4 regions of the Mesorhizobium sp. M0678 genome follow, and region 1 is predicted to be linked to each of the others. Evidence: predicted binding sites of a transcription regulator. Region 1 holds the regulator's gene; each other region holds the start of a gene.
The links. Region 1 encodes PhoB, which activates phosphate uptake and scavenging genes when phosphate is short. Its sites were predicted from a motif close to TGTCATNNANCTGTCAT; they were not measured.
Positions count from the first base shown of each region.

Region 2: the regulator PhoB is predicted to act here: its motif matches at 3,246-3,262, upstream of NKI29_RS12535 (RNA degradosome polyphosphate kinase).
Region 3: the regulator PhoB is predicted to act here: its motif matches at 3,758-3,774, upstream of NKI29_RS06625 (LTA synthase family protein).
Region 4: the regulator PhoB is predicted to act here: its motif matches at 1,962-1,978, upstream of NKI29_RS22785 (PhoX family protein).

Region 1 covers NZ_JAMYPT010000010.1:24,290-29,119, reverse strand. Annotated here, with positions in the region: gene NKI29_RS18885 (ROK family protein) at 1-993, shown strand, start outside; gene phoB (phosphate regulon transcriptional regulator PhoB) at 1,003-1,692, opposite strand; gene phoU (phosphate signaling complex protein PhoU) at 1,709-2,416, opposite strand; gene pstB (phosphate ABC transporter ATP-binding protein PstB) at 2,449-3,252, opposite strand; gene pstA (phosphate ABC transporter permease PstA) at 3,249-4,100, opposite strand; gene pstC (phosphate ABC transporter permease subunit PstC) at 4,104-4,830, opposite strand, start outside.
Region 2 covers NZ_JAMYPT010000005.1:283,715-288,544, forward strand. Annotated here, with positions in the region: gene ppx (exopolyphosphatase) at 1-972, opposite strand, end outside; gene NKI29_RS12535 (RNA degradosome polyphosphate kinase) at 972-3,173, opposite strand; gene NKI29_RS12540 (zinc-finger domain-containing protein) at 3,323-3,568, shown strand; gene NKI29_RS12545 (FAD-dependent monooxygenase) at 3,588-4,802, shown strand; gene NKI29_RS12550 (TIGR02117 family protein) at 4,830-4,830, opposite strand, start outside.
Region 3 covers NZ_JAMYPT010000003.1:18,384-23,213, reverse strand. Annotated here, with positions in the region: gene NKI29_RS06630 (pilus assembly protein TadG-related protein) at 216-1,760, shown strand; gene NKI29_RS06625 (LTA synthase family protein) at 1,792-3,717, opposite strand; gene fabD (ACP S-malonyltransferase) at 3,965-4,830, shown strand, end outside.
Region 4 covers NZ_JAMYPT010000014.1:22,505-27,334, forward strand. Annotated here, with positions in the region: gene NKI29_RS22765 (SMP-30/gluconolactonase/LRE family protein) at 1-263, shown strand, start outside; partial or broken gene NKI29_RS22770 (sodium-independent anion transporter) at 280-529, opposite strand; gene NKI29_RS22775 (phosphatase PAP2 family protein) at 789-1,490, opposite strand; gene NKI29_RS22780 (hypothetical protein) at 1,505-1,843, opposite strand; gene NKI29_RS22785 (PhoX family protein) at 2,045-4,036, shown strand; gene NKI29_RS22790 (GNAT family N-acetyltransferase) at 4,137-4,817, opposite strand; gene NKI29_RS22795 (MarR family winged helix-turn-helix transcriptional regulator) at 4,814-4,830, opposite strand, start outside.

The DNA.
Region 1 (4,830 bases):
GCGGTGCTGACCGTGGTGTTGTCGCTGAATTTCCTGTCGGCCGCCATTATCGACTATACGGGACAGGTGGTCGCCGAGGAACAGCGCCGGCTGGACACGCTGACCATGCCGCGCGACGAGCTGATCCGTGAATGCATGGCCATCGTCCGGCGCCGGCTGCAGGATCCAGACCTTGACGTCCGCAGTGTCGCCCGCATCGCCCTGGCGATTCAGGGCATTACCGACTCCCCTGCACGCGCCATGCTGTGGTCGCCGATCACGCCGCAGACCGACATCGCCTTTGCCGACATGCTGGAGGACGAATTCGGCATCCCGGCAACGGTGGAGAACGACTGCAACATGATGGCGGTGGCTTTGCGCTGGCGCAATCCGGATCGCTATCGCGACGACTTCATCGCCATCCTGCTTTCGCATGGCATCGGCATGGGGCTGGTGCTGAAGGGCGAACTGTTCACCGGGACGCATTCCTCGGGCGGCGAATTTGGCCACATGATCCATCGTCCGGGCGGCGCGCTCTGCCGTTGCGGGCGGCGCGGCTGCATCGAGGCCTATGCCGGCAACTACGCCATCTGGCGCAACGCCAGGCAGATGAGCGAAGACAGCGAGCCGGTCGCCGACGTCAGCGACGCCGACATGCGAGCACTGGCGGCCCGGGCGCGCGAGAAAGATGGGCCGGAACGCGAGGCCTACCGCAAGGCCGGCGAAGCGCTGGGTTTCGGTCTCGGCTCGCTGTTCGCGCTGATCGATCCGGCACCGGTCGCGATGGTCGGCGCCAGTGCCGCCGCCTTCGATCTGATCGAGCCGGCCATGCGGAAGGCAATCGCCCAGACCGCCGGCGGCCAGCATTCAGGCTCGATCTCCTTCGATACAGAGCCGAACGAATTGCCGCTGATCCGCGAAGGCTGCGCGATGCGGGCGTTAAGCTTCGTCGACCAGGAGATTTTCGCGCCGGGCGCGCAAATGAGGCCCAGCGTCAGAAAGAACGTAGCCTGACCAGGCGGGTCAATCTTCCCTGATCGCATAGCCGGCACCGCGGATGGTGCGGATGACATCCGGCATCCGGCCGTTGTTGACGGCTTTGCGCAGCCGCCCGACATGCACGTCGACGGTGCGTTCGTCGATGTAGATTGTCTCGCCCCAGACATTATCGAGTAACTGGCTGCGCGAGAAGACACGGCCCGGATGCCGCATCATGAACTCGAGCAGCCGGAATTCGGTCGGCCCGAGCCTGATTTCGCTCTTCTTGCGATAGACCCTGTGCGATTCGCGATCGAGCACGATGTCGCCTACCTTCAGCACGCTGGACAGCACTTCCGGCTTGGCGCGCCGCAGCAGCGCCTTGACCCTGGCCATGAATTCCGGTGTCGAAAACGGTTTGACCAGATAGTCGTCGGCGCCGGTCGAAAGACCGCGCACCCGGTCGCTCTCCTCGCCGCGCGCGGTCAGCATGATGATCGGCAGCCGCTCGGTTTCGGGGCGCACCCGCAACCGACGACAGAGCTCGATGCCGGAAACCGCTGGTATCATCCAGTCGAGCACCAAAAGGTCGGGCACATTCTCCTGCAAACGGATCTCGGCTTCGTCGCCGCGTGTCACCACCTCGACCTGGTAGCCTTCGGATTCGAGATTGTAGCGGAGCAGCACACCCAACGGCTCCTCGTCCTCCACCACCATTATGCGTGGTGCGATCATCGGCTGGGCACCCCCATCATGTCACCGGTGCGGACATTGTCGTTTCGTCCTGCTTCGGACGATTGACCGGCAATTGCTCGCCGGTCAGCACATAATACGCATTTTCGGCGATGTTGGTGACATGGTCGCCGATCCGCTCCAGATTCTTGGCGCAGAACAGCAGGTGCGTGCAAGCGGTGATGTTGCGCGGATCTTCCATCATGTAGGTCAAGAGCTCGCGGAACACGGACGTGTATTTGACGTCGATGCGCTCGTCGGCGGCACGCAGCTTGGCCAACGCGGCCGCATCGCCTGCAGCATATTCCTCGATGACACCCTGCACCTGGATGAGAACCAGCTGCGCCATCGCGTCGATGGAATGCGACAGGTCCCGCGGCGTGGCGCTGAGGCCGACCGCACTCACGCGCTTGGCGATATTCTTGGCAAGATCGCCGATGCGTTCGAGGTCGCCCGCCATGCGGATCGCTCCGACCACATGGCGAAGATCGTGGGCCATCGGCTGGCGTTTGGCGATCAGGGTTATGGCGCGGTCGTCCAGTTCGCGTTGACGCGCATCCATGATGGCGTCGTCGGAAACGACGCGTTGCGCCAGCACGTTGTCGGAATTCAACAGGGCCTTGGTCGCCCCGCCGACCATCGAACCGGCGAGGTCGGCCATGTCGCGGATCAGCTTGCTGATCTGCTCGAGATCCTCGTCGAAAGAAGCGACTGTGTGTTCGCCCATGGTCCTGTCCTCATATGCATGATCGGAACGGCTCAGCCGAAGCGGCCAGTGATGTAGTCCTGCGTGCGCTTCTCGCGGGGCGACGTGAAGATCTTCTCGGTCCGGTCGAACTCGACCAGTTCACCCAGATACATGAAGGCGGTCTGGCGCGACACGCGCGCCGCCTGCTGCATGTTGTGGGTGACGATGACGATCGTGTAGTCGGCTTGCAATTCGTCGATCAGTTCCTCGATCTTGGCAGTCGACAGCGGGTCGAGGGCCGAAGCCGGTTCGTCGAGCAGAATGACTTCCGGCTTCACGGCCACGGTGCGGGCGATACAGAGCCGCTGCTGCTGGCCGCCAGATAGGCTCAAGCCGCTGGCGTTGAGCTTGTCCTTGACCTCGCTCCACAGCGCGGCGCGCTTCAACGCCTGTTCGACGCGGCCGTCCATCTCGGACTTGCCGAGGTTCTCGTAGAGCCTGACGCCGAAGGCGATGTTCTCGTAGATCGACATCGGGAACGGCGTCGGCTTCTGGAACACCATGCCGATCTTGGTCCTGAGGAGGTTGAGATCCTGCGACCGGTCGAGAATGTTCTTGCCGTCGAGCAGCACCTGGCCCTCGGCCATCTGTTTTGGGTAGAGCTCATAGATGCGGTTGAACACACGCAGCAGCGTCGATTTCCCGCAGCCCGAAGGGCCGATGAAGGCCGTGACACTGCGCTCAGGCAGCGACAGGCTGATGTCCTTCAGCGCCTTGCTCTGGCCGTAGTAGAAGTTGAGATTCTTGACCTCGATCTTCGTCTTCTCGGCGACCGTTTCGGCCATCGTCATGTCTGGGGACAACATCTGTGTCATCTGTCCTCTCTGCGTCCGGTAAGGCTGCGGGCGAGGATGCTCAAGCCCAGAACCGTCAGGGTGATTATGAGTGCGCCGGTCCACGCCAGTTGCTGCCATTCCTCGTAAGGGCTGAGAGCGAACTGGAAGATGGTCACCGGCAGGCTGGCCATCGGCGCGTTGATATTGCTGCTCCAGAACTGGTTGTTGAGCGCGGTGAAGAGCAGCGGCGCCGTCTCGCCGGAAATGCGTGCTATCGCCAGCAATATGCCGGTGACGATGCCGGACAATGCGGCGCGGTAGGCGACCGAACGGATCACCACCCAGCGTGGCGCGCCGATCGCGGCACCGGCTTCACGCAACGCGTTCGGCACCAGGTTGAGCATGTCTTCAGTGGTGCGCACGACCACCGGAATGACCAGGATGGCAAGCGCAACGGCGCCGGCAATGGCCGAGAAATGTCCCATTGGCCGCACCATCAGCTCATAGACAAACAAGCCGATGATGATCGACGGCGCCGACAACAGGATGTCGTTGATGAAGCGGACGACGGTGGTGATGCGCGAAAAGCGTCCATACTCGGCCATGTAGGTTCCCGCCAGCACGCCGATCGGCGTGCCGACGACAACGGCGATGATCGTCATCAGCAGGCTGCCCGCGATGGCATTGAGCAGGCCGCCGGCCTCGCCCGGTGGTGGCGTCATCTCGGTGAAGACCGCGAGCGAAAGCCCGGCTGTGCCCTTATAGACCAGTGCGCCGAGAATGAGCGCCAGCCAGGCAAGCCCGATGCCGGCGGCGACGACGCAAAGCGCCATCATCACCGAATTCCTGGCTTTGCGGCGGCTGTGGAGCGATGAGGATGTCGACATCGGTCAGGCTCCCGTACGGGCGTCGATCCGCATCAGCATATAGCGGGCGGCGGCAAGGATCAGGAAGGTGATGGCGAAGAGGATCAGGCCGAGCGCCACCAGCGAGGAGGTGTAGAGGTCGCCGTCGGCCTCGGTGAATTCATTGGCGATGGTCGCCGAGATCGTCGTGCCCGGTGCGAACAGGGAGGCACTGATGCGATGCGCGTTGCCGATGACGAAGGTCACTGCCATGGTTTCGCCGAGTGCCCGGCCGAGGCCAAGCATGACGCCGCCCATGATGCCGATGCGGGTATAGGGAATGACCACGCGCCGGGTCACTTCCCAGGTCGTGCAACCGATGCCGTAGGCCGATTCCTTCAGCACCGCCGGCACCGTATCGAAGACGTCTTTGGTGATCGAGGTGATGAAGGGCAGCACCATGATGGCAAGGATCAGCGCCGAGGTCAGAAGGCCGATGCCGTAAGGAGGGCCAGCGAAAAGGCTGGATAGTCCCGGCACGCCGTGGAAGACGTTGATGATGAAGGGCTGTATCGCCGTCTGCAGGAACGGCGCGAACACGAACAGGCCCCAGATGCCGTAGATGATCGAAGGAATGCCGGCCAACAGCTCGACCGCTATGCCGATCGGGCGCCTGAGCGGGCGCGGGCAGAGCTCGGTGAGAAAGACTGCAATGCCGATGCCGATCGGAACCGCGATCAGTATGGCGATGGCCGCCGTGACCAGGGTGCCG
Region 2 (4,830 bases), on a different contig from region 1:
GCGGGCAAGCTCTTCCGCCGCCGAGATTAGCGGATCGGCTTTCTGCTCGGCCTTGTCGAGCAGCGAGTAGAGAAAGCCCTCGCGCACGCCCAGCGCCGACACGATGATCTTCGACGGCTGCATCGCCGCCATGATCTCCTGCAGCACGATGGCGCCATAAGGCAGCAGCGAGCGGCGGTTCTTGGAGATGCCCTCGATGCCTTTGATCTTATCGATCTCGGCCTTGGCGACCTGTCGGAGGAAGTTCGCGGCGCTTTCGATGCCGATCTCGTAATGGTGCATGACGCCGAGCGGGTAGTTGGTCATTTCCATGTGCAGCCGGGCGAGGTTTCGCCAGGTGCCGCCGACCGTGTAGAACGCCCTGCCCTGCCCGCCCTTCAGCAATTTCGCCCGCGCCAGTTGCTCGCGCGTGATCCTTGCCGCCTGGGTCAGCGAGTTCTTCGCCATGTCCTGCAGGCGCAGGCCGCCCAACGGCAGCGTGATGCCGTCACCGATCGTCTCACCGTCAATGTCGATCAATTCGAGGCTGCCGCCGCCAAGATCGCCGGCGATGCCGTTGGCCGGATGGAAACCGGAAATGACGCCGAGCGCCGAATAATGGGCTTCCTCGCGGCCGCTCAGCACCTGGATCTCGGTCTTGAGCACATCCTCGGCGCGGTGGATGAAGTCGGGGCCGTTGACCGCCTCGCGGGCGGCGGCGGTCGCCAGCACATACATGCGCTGGGCGCCGGCCTGGTCGGAGAGCGCGCGGAAGCGGCGGAACTCTTCCATCGAGCGCGTCACCGCCTCGGGATCGAGTTTTCCGGTCGAAACGATGCCGCGGCCGAGGCCGGCCAGCATCTTTTCGTTGAACAGCAAGGTCGGCGAGCGCGCCAGCCCCTCATAAATGACAAGACGGATCGAGTTCGACCCGATATCGATGATGGACAGCGGTCGGCGGTCCTGGAGCCGGCCCTGGGATGCTGAAATCATCAGCCCGTCGCTGCGTTCTGTTTCTTGCGGCGCTTGAACTGCGCGATGCGCTTGGGCGCATGCGACTTCAACGCATCGCCCCGTCCGGACAGGCTCGGATTGGTCATGAAATATTCCTGCGCGTTGAACGGTTCCTCGCCCTCTTCCAGCACGACGCGCCGGGAGGTTCCGTCAGCCAATACGTCGAAACTTTGCTGGTTGTCCATGATGTTGCCGAGCATGATCTGGCCGAGCACCTGTTCGTGCACAGTTGGATTGGTGATCGGCACCATCGTCTCGACACGGCGGTCGAGATTGCGCGGCATCAAATCGGCCGAGGAGATGTAGACGATCGCCCCGTCCGAGGGCAGGCCGTGGCCGTTGCCGAAGCAATAGATGCGGCTGTGTTCGAGGAAGCGGCCGACGATCGATTTCACCCTTATGTTCTCCGACAGGCCGGGCACCTGCGGCCTCAGGCAGCAGATGCCGCGCACGACGAGATCGATCTCGACGCCGGCGCGGCTGGCATCATAGAGGGCATCGATGATGATCGGGTCGACCAAGGCGTTCATCTTCATCCAGATGCGGGCGGGCCTGCCCTCCAGCGCGTGACTGATCTCGTCCGAAATGTGCTTGAGGATGCGGTCGCGCAGCGTGAACGGCGATATGGCCAGCCGCATCTGCTCGGCCGGTTCGGCATAGCCGGTGATGAAGTTGAACAGCTGGGCGACATCGCGCGCGATCGTCGGGGCGGTGGTGAAGAAGGACAGGTCGGTGTAGATGCGCGCGGTGACCGGGTGGTAGTTGCCGGTGCCGAGATGCACGTAATTGCGCAGCCTGCCATCCTCGCGCCGCACGACCAGCGACATTTTCGAATGGGTCTTCAGTTCGAGGAAGCCGAAGACGACCTGGACGCCGGCTCGCTCGAGGTCGCGGGCCCAGCGGATGTTGGCTTCTTCGTCGAAACGCGCCTTGAGCTCGACCAGCGCTGTCACCGACTTGCCGGCCTCGGCGGCGTCGACCAAAGCGCGTACGATCGGGCTGTCGTTGGAGGTGCGATAGAGCGTCTGCTTGATCGCTACCACTTCTGGATCGGCCATCGCCTGACGCAGGAACTGCACCACGACGTCGAAGGATTCGTAGGGGTGGTGGACGATGATGTCCTTCTCGCGGATCGCCGCAAAACAATCGCCGCCATGCTCGCGGATGCGCTCGGGGAAGCGCGGATTGTAGGGCGTGAACTTCAGATCGTCGCGGGCGACGGCGACGATCTCCGAGATCTGGCTGAGCGCCAGCGGACCGGTGAGCACGCTGATCCGGCTTGCCGAAACGCCAAGCTCGCCGGCGACGAAGTCGCGCAGTTCGGGCGGCATCAGCCGGTCGAATTCGATCCGGATAACCGAGCCGCGGCGGCGGCGCTTCAGCGCCGTCTCGAACAGGCGCACCAGATCCTCGGACTCTTCCTCGACCTCGATATCGCTGTCGCGGATGATACGGAACGTGCCGGAACCCTTGACCTCGTAGCCCGGGAACAGCTTGCCGATATAAAGGCCGACCGCCTCCTCGAGCGGGATGAAGCGGACATGGCGCTTGCGATCCGGCAAGCGGATGAAGCGCCTCAGCGCCACCGGCAGGCGCAAAAGCGCGCTCATTTCCTCGCCGTTCTTACGGTGGCGCAATTGCAACGCCATCGAGAAACCGAGATTGGGAATGAACGGGAACGGATGCGCCGGGTCGATCGACAGCGGCGTCAGCACCGGAAATACCTGCTCCTGGAAATGGTCCTCGAGCCAGATCTTCTCGTCCTTGCTCAGCGCATCGCGGGTGATGCTCTCGATGCCTTCCTTGTCGAGCAGCAGCATCAGCGCCGAAAGGCTTTTCTGCTGGTCCTCCTGCAGGCGCTCGACCTCGCGCAGCAATTGTTCAAGCTGCTGCTCGGGCGTGCGCCCATCCGGGCTCTTCAGCACGATGCCCTCGCGCACCTGGCCGGCAAGACCCGCAACGCGGACCATGAAGAACTCGTCGAGGTTGGCGGCCGATATCGACAGGAAGCGAACACGCTCGAGCAGCGGATGATTGGCGTTCAGCGACTCTTCGAGCACGCGCCGGTTGAATTGCAGCCAGGAAAACTCCCGGTTGACGAAGCGGTCGGGATTGCCGCCTTCGCGGCTCGCCGCCTCGACGGTGATGAATTCGTTCTGCACCGGCTTCAGTTCGTTCATGGTTTCCGCTCTTCCCACACCGTTCGACGACCATAGCCTTAACCGGCTTAACTTATCCTCTGACAGGCTTTTGCGACAGTTTCATTTCATCGATCTTGCAAAGAGACGGGTTATGATCCAGATGCAATCGACAAGATCAGGAGACGACGATGGCAGGCGGTTCCATTCCCCATTTCCAGAACGATGCGGGCTATCCGGCAATCGACATCGGCGTCAAGGAATTCATGTGCACCGGCGCCAATCCGCCTTTCGACCACCCCCATGTATTTCTCGACATGGGCGACGACAATGAAAAGGTCTGCCCGTATTGCTCGACGCTCTATCGCTATTCGCCGAAGCTGAAGGCATTGGAAACGGCGCCGCCGGGCTGCCTTTATATCGACCAGGCCGCCTGATTCTTCCGCGACAAACCTGATGCAGGAAACGCAGTCCCGGCAGGTGGTCATCGCCGGGGCGGGCGTCGCCGGGCTGACCGCGGCACTGGCCTTCGCCGAGCGCGGCTATCGGATAAAGCTGTTCGAACAGGCGCAGCACCTCGAGGCTGCCGGCGCCGGTATCCAGCTCTCACCCAACGCGACGCGCATCCTACGGCAGCTCGGCGTACTCGATCGGCTGCTGGCGACGGCGGTGCGGCCGGAGGCGGTCGTGCTCAAGGATGCCGCCACGCTGCGCAAGCTGGCGCGCGTACCGCTTGGCCAGGCGGCCGAAACGCGCTGGGGAGCGCCCTATCTCGTTGCCCACCGCGCGGATCTGCAGTCAGCGCTGATGCAGCGAGTTTCGGAGCAGCCCGGTATCGATCTGATCGCCGGCGCGCGGGTGACCGACATCGCAGCCGGATCGAAAGGTGTTACCGTCACTGCATCGGCTGATGGCGCCACGGTCGAGGCTGGCTGTCTGCTGATCGGCGCCGATGGCGTCTGGTCGTCGGTGCGAGAAACGCTTGCCCGCAACGCAGCCGATTTCCGGAGAAGCCGGTTTTCGGGCGAGCTTGCCTGGCGCGCCACGGTGGCCGCCGACAGCCCCGCCGGACAAACCTTTGCAGCGATCGGTGCGCCCGATTGCGTTACTGCATTCCTCTATCCCGGCTTCCATATGGTCGCCTATCCGGTCAGTCGTGGCACTGCCTTCAACCTCGCCGCCTTCACTGGGGGCGAGCGCATCGCCGAGGGCTGGTCGGGGCATGCCAACCCCGCCAGCCTCGCCAGCGCCATGCGCGGTACCGCGCCGGCGCTGGTCCGTCTGGCGAGCGAGGCGGCGCCGTGGATGGCATGGCCGATCCACACCGTCGAGCAGCGGCGATGGACGACGCCGGAAGGCATCGCGCTGATCGGCGATGCGGCGCACGCGATGACGCCGTTTGCCGCACAGGGCGCGGCGATGGCGATCGAGGACGCGGCGACGCTTGCCGGCTTCGTTGCGGCCTCCACAGCCGATCTTGAGGGGGCGCTTGCCGCCTGGGAACAGGCGCGGCGGCCGCGCGTCGCCCAGGTCGCCCGCCGCGGCGCCATCAACCGCCTCGCCTGGCATGCGGCCGGGCCGGTGGCGATGGCCCGCAACCTGTTCCTGGCGATGCGCTCGCCCGAAAAGCTCGCCGCCGATCTCGACTGGCTCTATGGTTGGTGGGCGTAGGACGCTCGGCGGTCCTAAGTCGCCTTGT
Region 3 (4,830 bases), on a different contig from region 1:
CGCAAAGCAAGGCCAAACGACAGGGCAAACGGCCCTACCGTCCCAGAGCGCCACGGGCCTCGACGGCAAGGCTTACGGATTTCCTGAAACCGGACCTTAACCACCATGCGAAGTTCCAGCACCGGCGGGTGTGGCGGCAACCCGTCGTTCATCATGCGGATGCAAAAGCAAACAGTCTGCGCGAGGTCGGCAGCAAGGCGGTTTTGGGGACAAAAATGCTTTTCAACAAATTCTGCCGTTCGAAGAGCGGCAACTTTGCCCTGATGCTGGCGTTCGGGCTGCCTGCGGTTCTGACCGCCGTCGCCTTTGCCGTGGACGTGTCCACCTTGATGAGGGCCAAGGTCAGCTTGCAGAACGCGCTCGATGCCGCGAACCTTGCATCTTCGCATCTCGGCGACATCGAGGCTTCGCGCAAGGACGTCTTCGACCGCTACTTCCAGACCAATGTCGCCGGCCACAGCGAGTTGAGGAACGCCGAAGCGACGCTTACCGTGGAAAGGGGCCTCAATTACATCCAGACAAAGGCTGTCGCCATGGCGGACGTCAATTTGAACTTCGCCTTCCTGTTCGGCAACGACAAGCGCATCACCGTCGATGCCGGCGCCGTCGAATCGACCAATCAGCTCGAAGTCGTGCTGGTGCTCGACAATACCGGGTCGATGGCCAGCAACGATCGCATCGGCGCATTGCGGACGGCGGCGACGGCCCTGATCGATATGCTCGAAGCGGCGAAGTCGCCGACGCGCAGCGTACGTGTCGCGGTGGTGCCGTTCGTCACCGCCGTCAACGTCAAGGGCGAGGACTACGATCCGGCCTGGATCGACATGGCCGGCAAATCGCCGAACAATGGCGCCAATTTCCCCTTGGTCGGCGGCAAGCGCGTCAACCATATGGACCTGTTCAAGCAATTGGGCGTCGAATGGAGAGGCTGCGTCGAAGCGCGGCCCGGAACCAACAATGTTTCCGACATTTCGCCCGACCAAAACAAACCGGAGACCCTGTTCGTACCCTATTTCGCGCCGGATGATCCAGGTAACGCTAAAAATCCAACCAGCTCCTACGGCAATTCAGCGACCGGCTACAACAATTCCTATCTCGACGATACCGTTGTCACCGTGCTTCCCGGCCTCACCAGCGACATGGCGAAGTACAGTGTTTCGACGATGAAGCTGATCAACGACAAGAGAGGCCCACTGACTATCGGCCCAAACCGGGCCTGTCCGACGCCGATAGTGCCGCTGACCGATGATTTCGACAAATTGCGGAAGGCCGTCGGTGAGATGATCGAATGGAACGGCTCGGGGACCAATGTTTCGGAAGGCTTGTCATGGGGGATGCGGGTGCTCTCGCCGGAACCGCCTTACAGCGACGGCGCGCCGTTCAGGGCGTCAGGCACGACCAAAACGGTGCTGCTGCTCACCGACGGCGAGAATGTTGTCTATGGCGCGAAGGATACGCCACAGAAGTCGGACTATGGCTCCTACGGATTCCTGGCCTCGGGTCGGTTTGGATCCAGCGACCAGACCGCGGCTGCGCGCAATGTCGACGATTGGACAACCAATGTATGCAACACATTGAAGAAGCAGGACGTGCAGATATTCACAGTGCTGCTGCAGGCCGACACCGCAGCCAACCGCAAGCTCTACGAGGCCTGCGCATCGTCGCCGTCGGATTATTACCCGACCAACGACGTCAGTCAGCTCGAAAGCGTCTTCCTGAAAATCGGAAGCTCGATTTCGCAGCTGCACTTGACGAACTGAACGACGTCGGCCGCTCTCCCGCAGCCGCTGCTCAACTCGTGTGTGCAGCCACTTTGCCTGTGGTTTCGGGGAAGAAATCGGGCGCCGCATGGCGCTTGCCGAACATCATGTCGTATTGCAGCAGACGGAAGTCGCGGATTGCCGGATCGATCTCTTTCTGACGCGACCAATCGGGGGTGGCGTCGCCCCCCGGTGCCAAAAGCAAATTGCGGTCGATAACGCGGTAGCGCTCTCGCAACTGTCCGAGGAAGCCGGTGTAATAGGGATGGCTGATGCCGGCTGTCTTCAGGATATGGTAGGGCAGGAAGGACGGGCTGACGGCGCCCAGATCCTCGGCCGGGCCGCTGCGATTCGACCAGACGATCAGCGGCGTCTGGTGGTGCAGCAGCATCTGGTCGGCCGCCTCCTTGCGCGGCGCAACATTGTCCTTCAGGAAGCCGGTCTCGACGTAGACCGGCCCAAGCGGCGGCAGATGGTCGCCGAAGAACGCGATGACGGTCGGCCGCTCGCGTTTCTTCGCCCATTCGATCAGCCGCTCGAGGCCGCGGTCCGCGTCGGAAGAGCCTTCGGCATAGCTCAACAGCGATTCACGCGCCCATTGGCTGATCGGCGCCTGCACCTTGTGGGTCGGATTGTTATAGCGATACGGCTCATACGGCCCGTGGTTCTGCAGGCTGACGGCGAAAAAGAAGACCGGCTCGGCGCTGGTATCGGCTTCGTGGATGATCTCGTCGGTCATCGCAGCGTCCGACGCGAGCGGTCCGCGCTTCTGCATGGGCGGCAACGTCTCCTCGGACTTGAAGTCGTTGAAGCCGAAATCGGCATAGACGGCCCCCCGGTTCCAGAACCAGTTAGTGCCGGGATGGATAGCGCGCGCCCGGTAGCCTTGACTTTTCAGGAAGGTCGCCAGCGAGGGAGTCGGTGTCCGCACATATTGCTGGTAGGGAATGCTGCCCGCCGGCAGGAAGGCGTTGGAAAAGCCGGTCAGGGCCTCGAACTCGATGTTGGCCGTCATGCCGCCGAACTCGGGCGAGAACATGTAACCCGTGCGCAGTGCCCGCACATTGGGGATAGGGTCGGGCGTGATGGTGACGCCGGGTAGCTTGGTCGGATCCCAGAAGGATTCGCTCATGACGACGATGATGTCGGGCTTCTCGGCGGGTACCGAAGCCGTCACCTGCGGTTTGCCGATCGCTTCGATCGCCTTGCCGGAATAGCCCGGCGGCGCCGAGACATGCGCCATCGGGACGTTCAGCGCGAAGGCGAGCGCAAAACCGTTCGAGGCATAGTTTTCCTTCTGGTCCCACATGATCGGGATGATCTGCAGCCGGTCGCGTGTCCACGAGAAAGTGGCATAGTCCATGATGGAGACGAAGAAGGCGATCAGCGGCACCGTCAGCGTCAGCCGGGCAAGGCGGCCCTTGTGGCTGAGTGCCGGAACGCGGCGGCGCCATAGCCGCCAGCCATAGACGAGCAGCGACAGCCCGCCGACGATGCCGATCGCCAGGGCAATGGCGGTTCCCGGGCGGTCGCGTACCAGAAGCGGCATCAGTGCCACGATCTGCCGGGAATAGAGGAAATCGGTCGGATAGAGCGGATCGCCGAGATACAGCGACTTCTGGTGGCCGACGAACGCCAGCGACAATGTCAGCGGCGCGACGATCATCAGGCTCTGATGACTGCGGCCGAGCACGGCGTCGAGGCCGATGAGGATCAGCGCAAAAATGATGATCGTGGTCCAGCCGGGTTTGAAAGGCTGCAGAAAGAAATCAATGGTGCCGGCAAAGTTGCCGCGCACGATCAGTTCGATGGCAAACACAAGGATGGCCGCAGCCAGCAAGCTGGTAAGGCCATAGCGGATGACAGGCCATTTGCGCGCCGGCAGATAGCCGGTCGACGGATCGCCTTCAAGAAACTGGGGCGCCGCCTCGGCTGCGCTCTGCTTGGTCTTTGCCACTTCAATAGTTCCCCGGCCCACAACAAAAGCGTCACTCGATTGTCATCGAACTGTCACGCAAAGCTTAGCGCCTGCGGCGGAAATAAGAAGAGCCAGCAAACAAATCGTGAGCGGTTTTCATCATGAGTGATCGCCAAAAAGCCTGCCGAAACAGGCACTCGGCCGATATTACGCGATCAAGGTTGGACTTGACTTGGCCGCACGCCTTGCGTCACAGGCAACGTGAACCAGCAGCTGGGAGCCGCCGATGGCCATCGCATTCACCTTTCCGGGGCAGGGCAGCCAGGCTGTCGGCATGGGCAAGGACCTCGCCGATACCTTTGTGGAATCGCGGCGGATCTTCGAGGAAGTTGACGACGCGCTCGGCGAAAACCTATCGAAGCTGATCTGGGAAGGCCCGGAAGAGACGCTGACGCTGACCGCCAACGCCCAGCCGGCGCTGATGGCGGTGTCGCTTGCCGCAATCCGGGCGCTGGAGGCGCGCGGCTTCTCCCTGAACGGCAAGGTCACCTATGTCGCCGGCCACTCGCTCGGCGAATATTCGGCACTTGCGGCCGCAGGTTTCGTTTCGGTCGCCGACGCCGCCCGGCTGTTGCGCATCCGCGGCAATGCCATGCAGGCGGCTGTGCCGGCCGGCGAGGGCGCCATGGCGGCGATCATCGGGCTGCAACAGGCCGACGTCGAAGCCGCTTGCGCAGAGGCCGCCCAGGGCGCCGCCAAAGATCCCGCACAAGCCTTGGTTTGCCAGATCGCCAATGACAATGGCGGCGGCCAGCTGGTGATCTCCGGCGCCAGGCCAGCGGTCGAACTGGCGGCGAGGCTATGCACGGAGAAGGGCGCCAAGCGGGCGCTGATGCTGCAGGTCTCAGCGCCCTTCCATTCGGCATTGATGAAGCCTGCGGCCGAGATCATGCGGGAGGCGCTGGCCGCCGTGACGAAGAGTGCGCCGGTCGTGCCGCTGGTCTCCAATGTTACGGTGACCCCGACGAGCGATCCCGACGAGATCGCCCGCCGACTCGTCGAACAGGTGATCGGGCGCGTGCGCTGGCGCGAAACGGTGGAGTGGTTCGGCAGCAACGGCGTTGCGACGCTTTACGAAGTGGGCGCCGGCAA
Region 4 (4,830 bases), on a different contig from region 1:
CGGTCGATCTTGCTACCAAGGCCGTTTCGCCACTGGCTGGCGCGGAAAAGTTTGCCAACCTCGATGGCGTCGTTGCCATCGGCGGCAGCATCTACGCCACTGCCTATATGACCGGCACGCTCTACCGCTACAAAGCCGGCGGTACGCCGCAAGTGGTTGCGACGTTCAAACCGGGCAGCGCCGACATCGGCACCGACGGCAGGTCGACAATCTTCGTGCCGCTGATGAACGAGGGCGAGGTCTCAGCGTTGGGCCTCGACTAAGCCGGCAGTTGCCGGCTCAGGCGGCGGGCGCGGCTTTCCTCAGCTGCGCCCGCGCATCCGTGATCGAGGCGGCATAAGTCACCAGCGGCCGCTTGACACCGTGGTTGATCAGCATGCGGCGTATCCTGCGGTGAAGCGCCTGATATAATGAAGCGAACGCCGGCGCGGCTCGCCTTGTGGGCCGCACCCTCGATGACATTTGCTGCCGTCGAATCGAAGAACGGCACCGCCGAACAGTCGAGGATGAAGTTCCGGCGCTGGCGCGGTCGGCGAGGTCTTCCTGCACCAAGGATTGATGGTCTGCCTCCAAACATGCAGCACTCTTTGCCAGCCGATGCGCTGTCATGCTACAAACCTCGGCATCGTTTGGCGGGACATCCACTGCGATCCCGAATGCACAGGCACGACTTCAAAAGGATGAGCGGGTGAAGATATTCAAAGCGTTGGCGACCTCGACAGCCTTGCTGTCGATGGTTTTCCTGCTGGCAGGCTGCGGTCATGGCCTGATCAATAGGCTGATTTGAGTCAGGTGCCGTCGGCCCGCCCAAGCCATCGCTGCAGGAACCGTGCCGCAAGCCAGCACAGCATCGCCCAGGCAAAGCCGGCGCACCAGCCGGCCAATACGTCGGACGGCCAGTGGACGCCGAGATAGATGCGGCTGATGCCGACCACCACCGTCGTCAGCACCGCCAGCCCGAGTACATAGATCTTCGTTGTCCGCCCGGGCAAAAACCGCGCCGCCATGCTGCCCAGCGTCAAATATGTCACCGCCGACAGCATGGCGTGGCCGCTCGGAAACGAAAGCGATGCCACATCGGCGAGATGCGAGACCAGATCAGGGCGCGGTCGGTCGATATCGAATTTCAGCACGCTTGACAGGAGCTGGCCGCCCGCTACCGCGACGAACATGAGAAGCGCCGCGCCTGGCCTGCGGATAAGGAGCAGATAGACGATCATTGCTGCCGTGATCAGCACCAGTACGCTGGCGCTGCCGAGGCTGGTGATGTCGCGCATCGCCCCTTCCAGCCACGCCGGTCCGATCGGATTGTCGGGCTGCCCGGCCTCGCGGAAGGCAAGCAGGATTTCGGTGTCGAAGGCATGCGGCGTGGTGGCCCGCGCCAGCTCCATCAGCTCCTCGAACCCCCACAGCCCGCCGGCAATGACCAGCCCGGCAAGCAGAACCGGGAACTCCAGCCAGTTGCGCAGTCTGCTTGCAATCTTCTTCATCGGCCCGATCGCAGTTACAGCCTTTGCAGATAGGGCCCGAGCGTGATCAGCGCCACAGCTGCGATGGCAAGCACGATGCCGGTTGCCTGTAAGGCATTGACGCGCTCGCCGAAGAAGACCAGCGCCACCACATTCACCGACACCAGCTGGATCACCGCCGACAGGCTGAACGACACCGACATGCCGAATTCACGGATCAGCCTCAGCATGATCAGATTGCCCAGCGAATAGAGCGCCAACGTCAGCACAATCTTGCCGAGGCTCGGCGCCAGCCCCCACTGTTTTGCGGCCATCGCCGCCAGCAGGAAGATCACCGTCGAAACGCAGAGCTGCCCAAGTCCCCAGAAACTCACTTTTGTTCTCTCCCGATGTGTCCCTACGCGCCTGCCGCAGCTCTTGTTTCCGAAGCGACGGTCGCGGTCAAGCGGGGCCGATGTTGGATACGAAATCGCAGGTGGCAATTAGCCGGCATGTCATCAAACTGTGACCTGCCGGCGATACCGGACTGGCCAGGCAACACGCTCCAGCAATCCATCCAGCCAGAGGCAGGCCCTATGACCGAACATCGCACCCCTGACGCCCATTTCCGAACCAGCCTGCTCGAGGAAAACGACGGGCCAGGAGCCAATCTCACCGACAACCGCACCATGGGTGAGATCATCGCCGCGCGGTTCTCGCGCCGCGGCTTCCTCAAGAGCTCGCTTGCCGTCTCGGCCATAGCCGCTACCGTCAGCCCGCTGGCGCTGATCACCGCCGACAACGCCCGCGCCGCCGAAGGCTCCGCCTTCGCTTTTGACGAGCTCGAGGCCGGCATCGACGACAAGCATCACGTCGCACCCGGCTATGACGCCGATGTACTGCTGCGCTGGGGCGATCCGCTGTTCGCCGATTCGCCGGAATTCGATCCGAGAAAACAGTCGGCGGAAGCCCAGGCCAGACAATTCGGCTACAACAACGACTATGTCGGCTATATCCCGATCGACGGCTCGGCCGAGCACGGCCTGCTGGTGGTCAACCACGAATACACCAATCCGCACCTGATGTTTCCGGGCCTCGTCACCATCGTCGACGGCAAGGCCAAGCAGGCGCCCCTCAGCAAGGAACAAGTCGACGTCGAGATGACGGCGCATGGCGGCACTATCGTCGAGATACGCAAGGTATCAGGCAAATGGCAGGTCGTTCGCGACGGCAAGCTCAACCGCCGCATCACCTCCAACACCGAGATCGCGCTCTCCGGCCCGGTCGCCGGCCACGACCGCGTCAAGACCAGCGCCGATCCGACCGGCACGAAGGTCATCGGCACCGTCAACAATTGTGCTGGCGGCGTCACGCCGTGGGGCACCTATGTCATGGCCGAGGAGAACATCCACGGCTATTTCTCGGGCGAGCTGCCGCAGGGGCATAAGGAAGCCGCCAATTACAAGCGCCTCGGCATTCCCGAAGGTGCCTATGAATGGGCAGCGCATTACGACCGTTTCGACATCGGCAAGGAGCCGAACGAGCCGAACCGCTTCGGCTGGATCGTCGAGGTCGACGTCCAGGCTCCGACTTCGGCGCCGAGGAAGCGCACCGCGATGGGGCGCTTCAAGCATGAGGGCGCCGAATCGATCGTCGCCAAGGATGGCCGTGTCGTCTTCTATCTCGGCGACGACGAGCGCTTCGACTATGTGTATAAGTTCGTCACCACAGGCAAGTTCGATCCGGACAACCGCGCCGCCAACATGGATTTGCTCGACGACGGCACCTTGCATGTCGCCAAGTTCGCCGAGGACGGTTCGGTCGAATGGCTGCCGATCGTCTTCGGCCAAGGGCCGCTGACGGCGGAGAACGGCTTTGCCAGCCAGGCCGACGTGCTGATCGAGACGCGCCGCGCCGCCGACCTGCTCGGCGCCACCAAGATGGACCGTCCGGAAGACATCCAGCCCAATGCCACCAACGGCAGGGTCTATGTCATGCTGACCAACAATTCGAAGCGCAAGGCCGACCAGGTCGACGCCGCCAACCCGCGTGCCGAAAATGCCTTTGGCCACATCATCGAGATCGTCGAGGACGGCGGTGATTTCACCGCGACAAAGGGCAGGTGGGAAATCCTGCTGAAATGCGGCGATCCCGCTGTGGCCGACGTCGGCGCCACCTTCTCGACCGCAACCACCGCCAATGGCTGGTTCGGCATGCCGGATAATTGCGCGGTCGATTCGGCCGGCCGCCTCTGGGTCGCCACCGACGGCCAAGGCCCGAAAGCCACCGGCCGCACCGATGGTCTGTGGGCTGTCGATACGGAGGGGACGGCACGGGCGACATCAAAGCTGTTCTTCCGCGTGCCGATCGGCGCCGAAATGTGCGGTCCCCTGTTTGCGCCGGACGACCAGACCGCCTTCGTTGCCGTCCAGCATCCGGGCGACGGCGGCGAGGACTGGGAGGCTTTCGGCCGTCCGTCCTACTATGAGGATTTGTCGACGCGCTGGCCCGACTTCAAGCCGGACATGCCGGTGCGCCCGGCGGTCGTTGCCATCACCAGGCAAGGCGGCGGCAAGATCGCGGTCTGACACGCAGCCAGCTCTTGCATCTCGAGAAAGGATTTCGGCGACACGAAATCCTTCCTTGAGATACGGGATGCATCCATGCTGCGCATCATGCGCCGACTAATCATTCGGTGCGCTGAACCACGGCGACATTCATTGTGCTTCGCAACCTGAAGCCGATGGACTCGTATAACGCTATGGCCGCGGCGTTGCTGGCATAGGCGTGGAGATAGGGAACTTCGCCGCGCGCCACTATCCGGTTTGCCACGAATAGGGACAGCAGCTTGCCCAGGCCACCGCCGCGAAATTCCGGATGTGAGCACACCCCGCTGAGTTCGGTATAGCCAGGTTGCTTCGTGCGCTCACCGGCCATTGCCGCAAGCCTGCCCTCGATTTTCACACCCCAAAAATCGCCCAGGCTCAAGGCTTCGAGCGTGAATGGGCCAGGCTTGGTGAGCAATGCCAGGGCGAGCATCTCAGCAGCATCGTCTCGGGTCAGACGATGCACGCGCGGGTCGGAGACGATCTGCAATGGCTGCTCGGCGATCATCTGAACCCCGGCTGCGGTCGAAGTCGCGGAAAGCCCCGTGGGCAGAGCAATCGCGTCCGCTTGAAGCAGGATCACACTCTCGCCCGGGGAGACAAGGTTTTCGAGCGCCCGCAGGCTTTCCGGGTCGTCCGCGCCAGTGGCGGCGAAAGGGACGATCGACGGCCGATATCGCATGGCGAGGTTGTCACCCTCCGCGAAGGCCCGATGTCGCGTCTGAAGCGCGCTCCAGATAGGGCGGTCGAGCAGATGTCTCATTGCGCGGCACCCT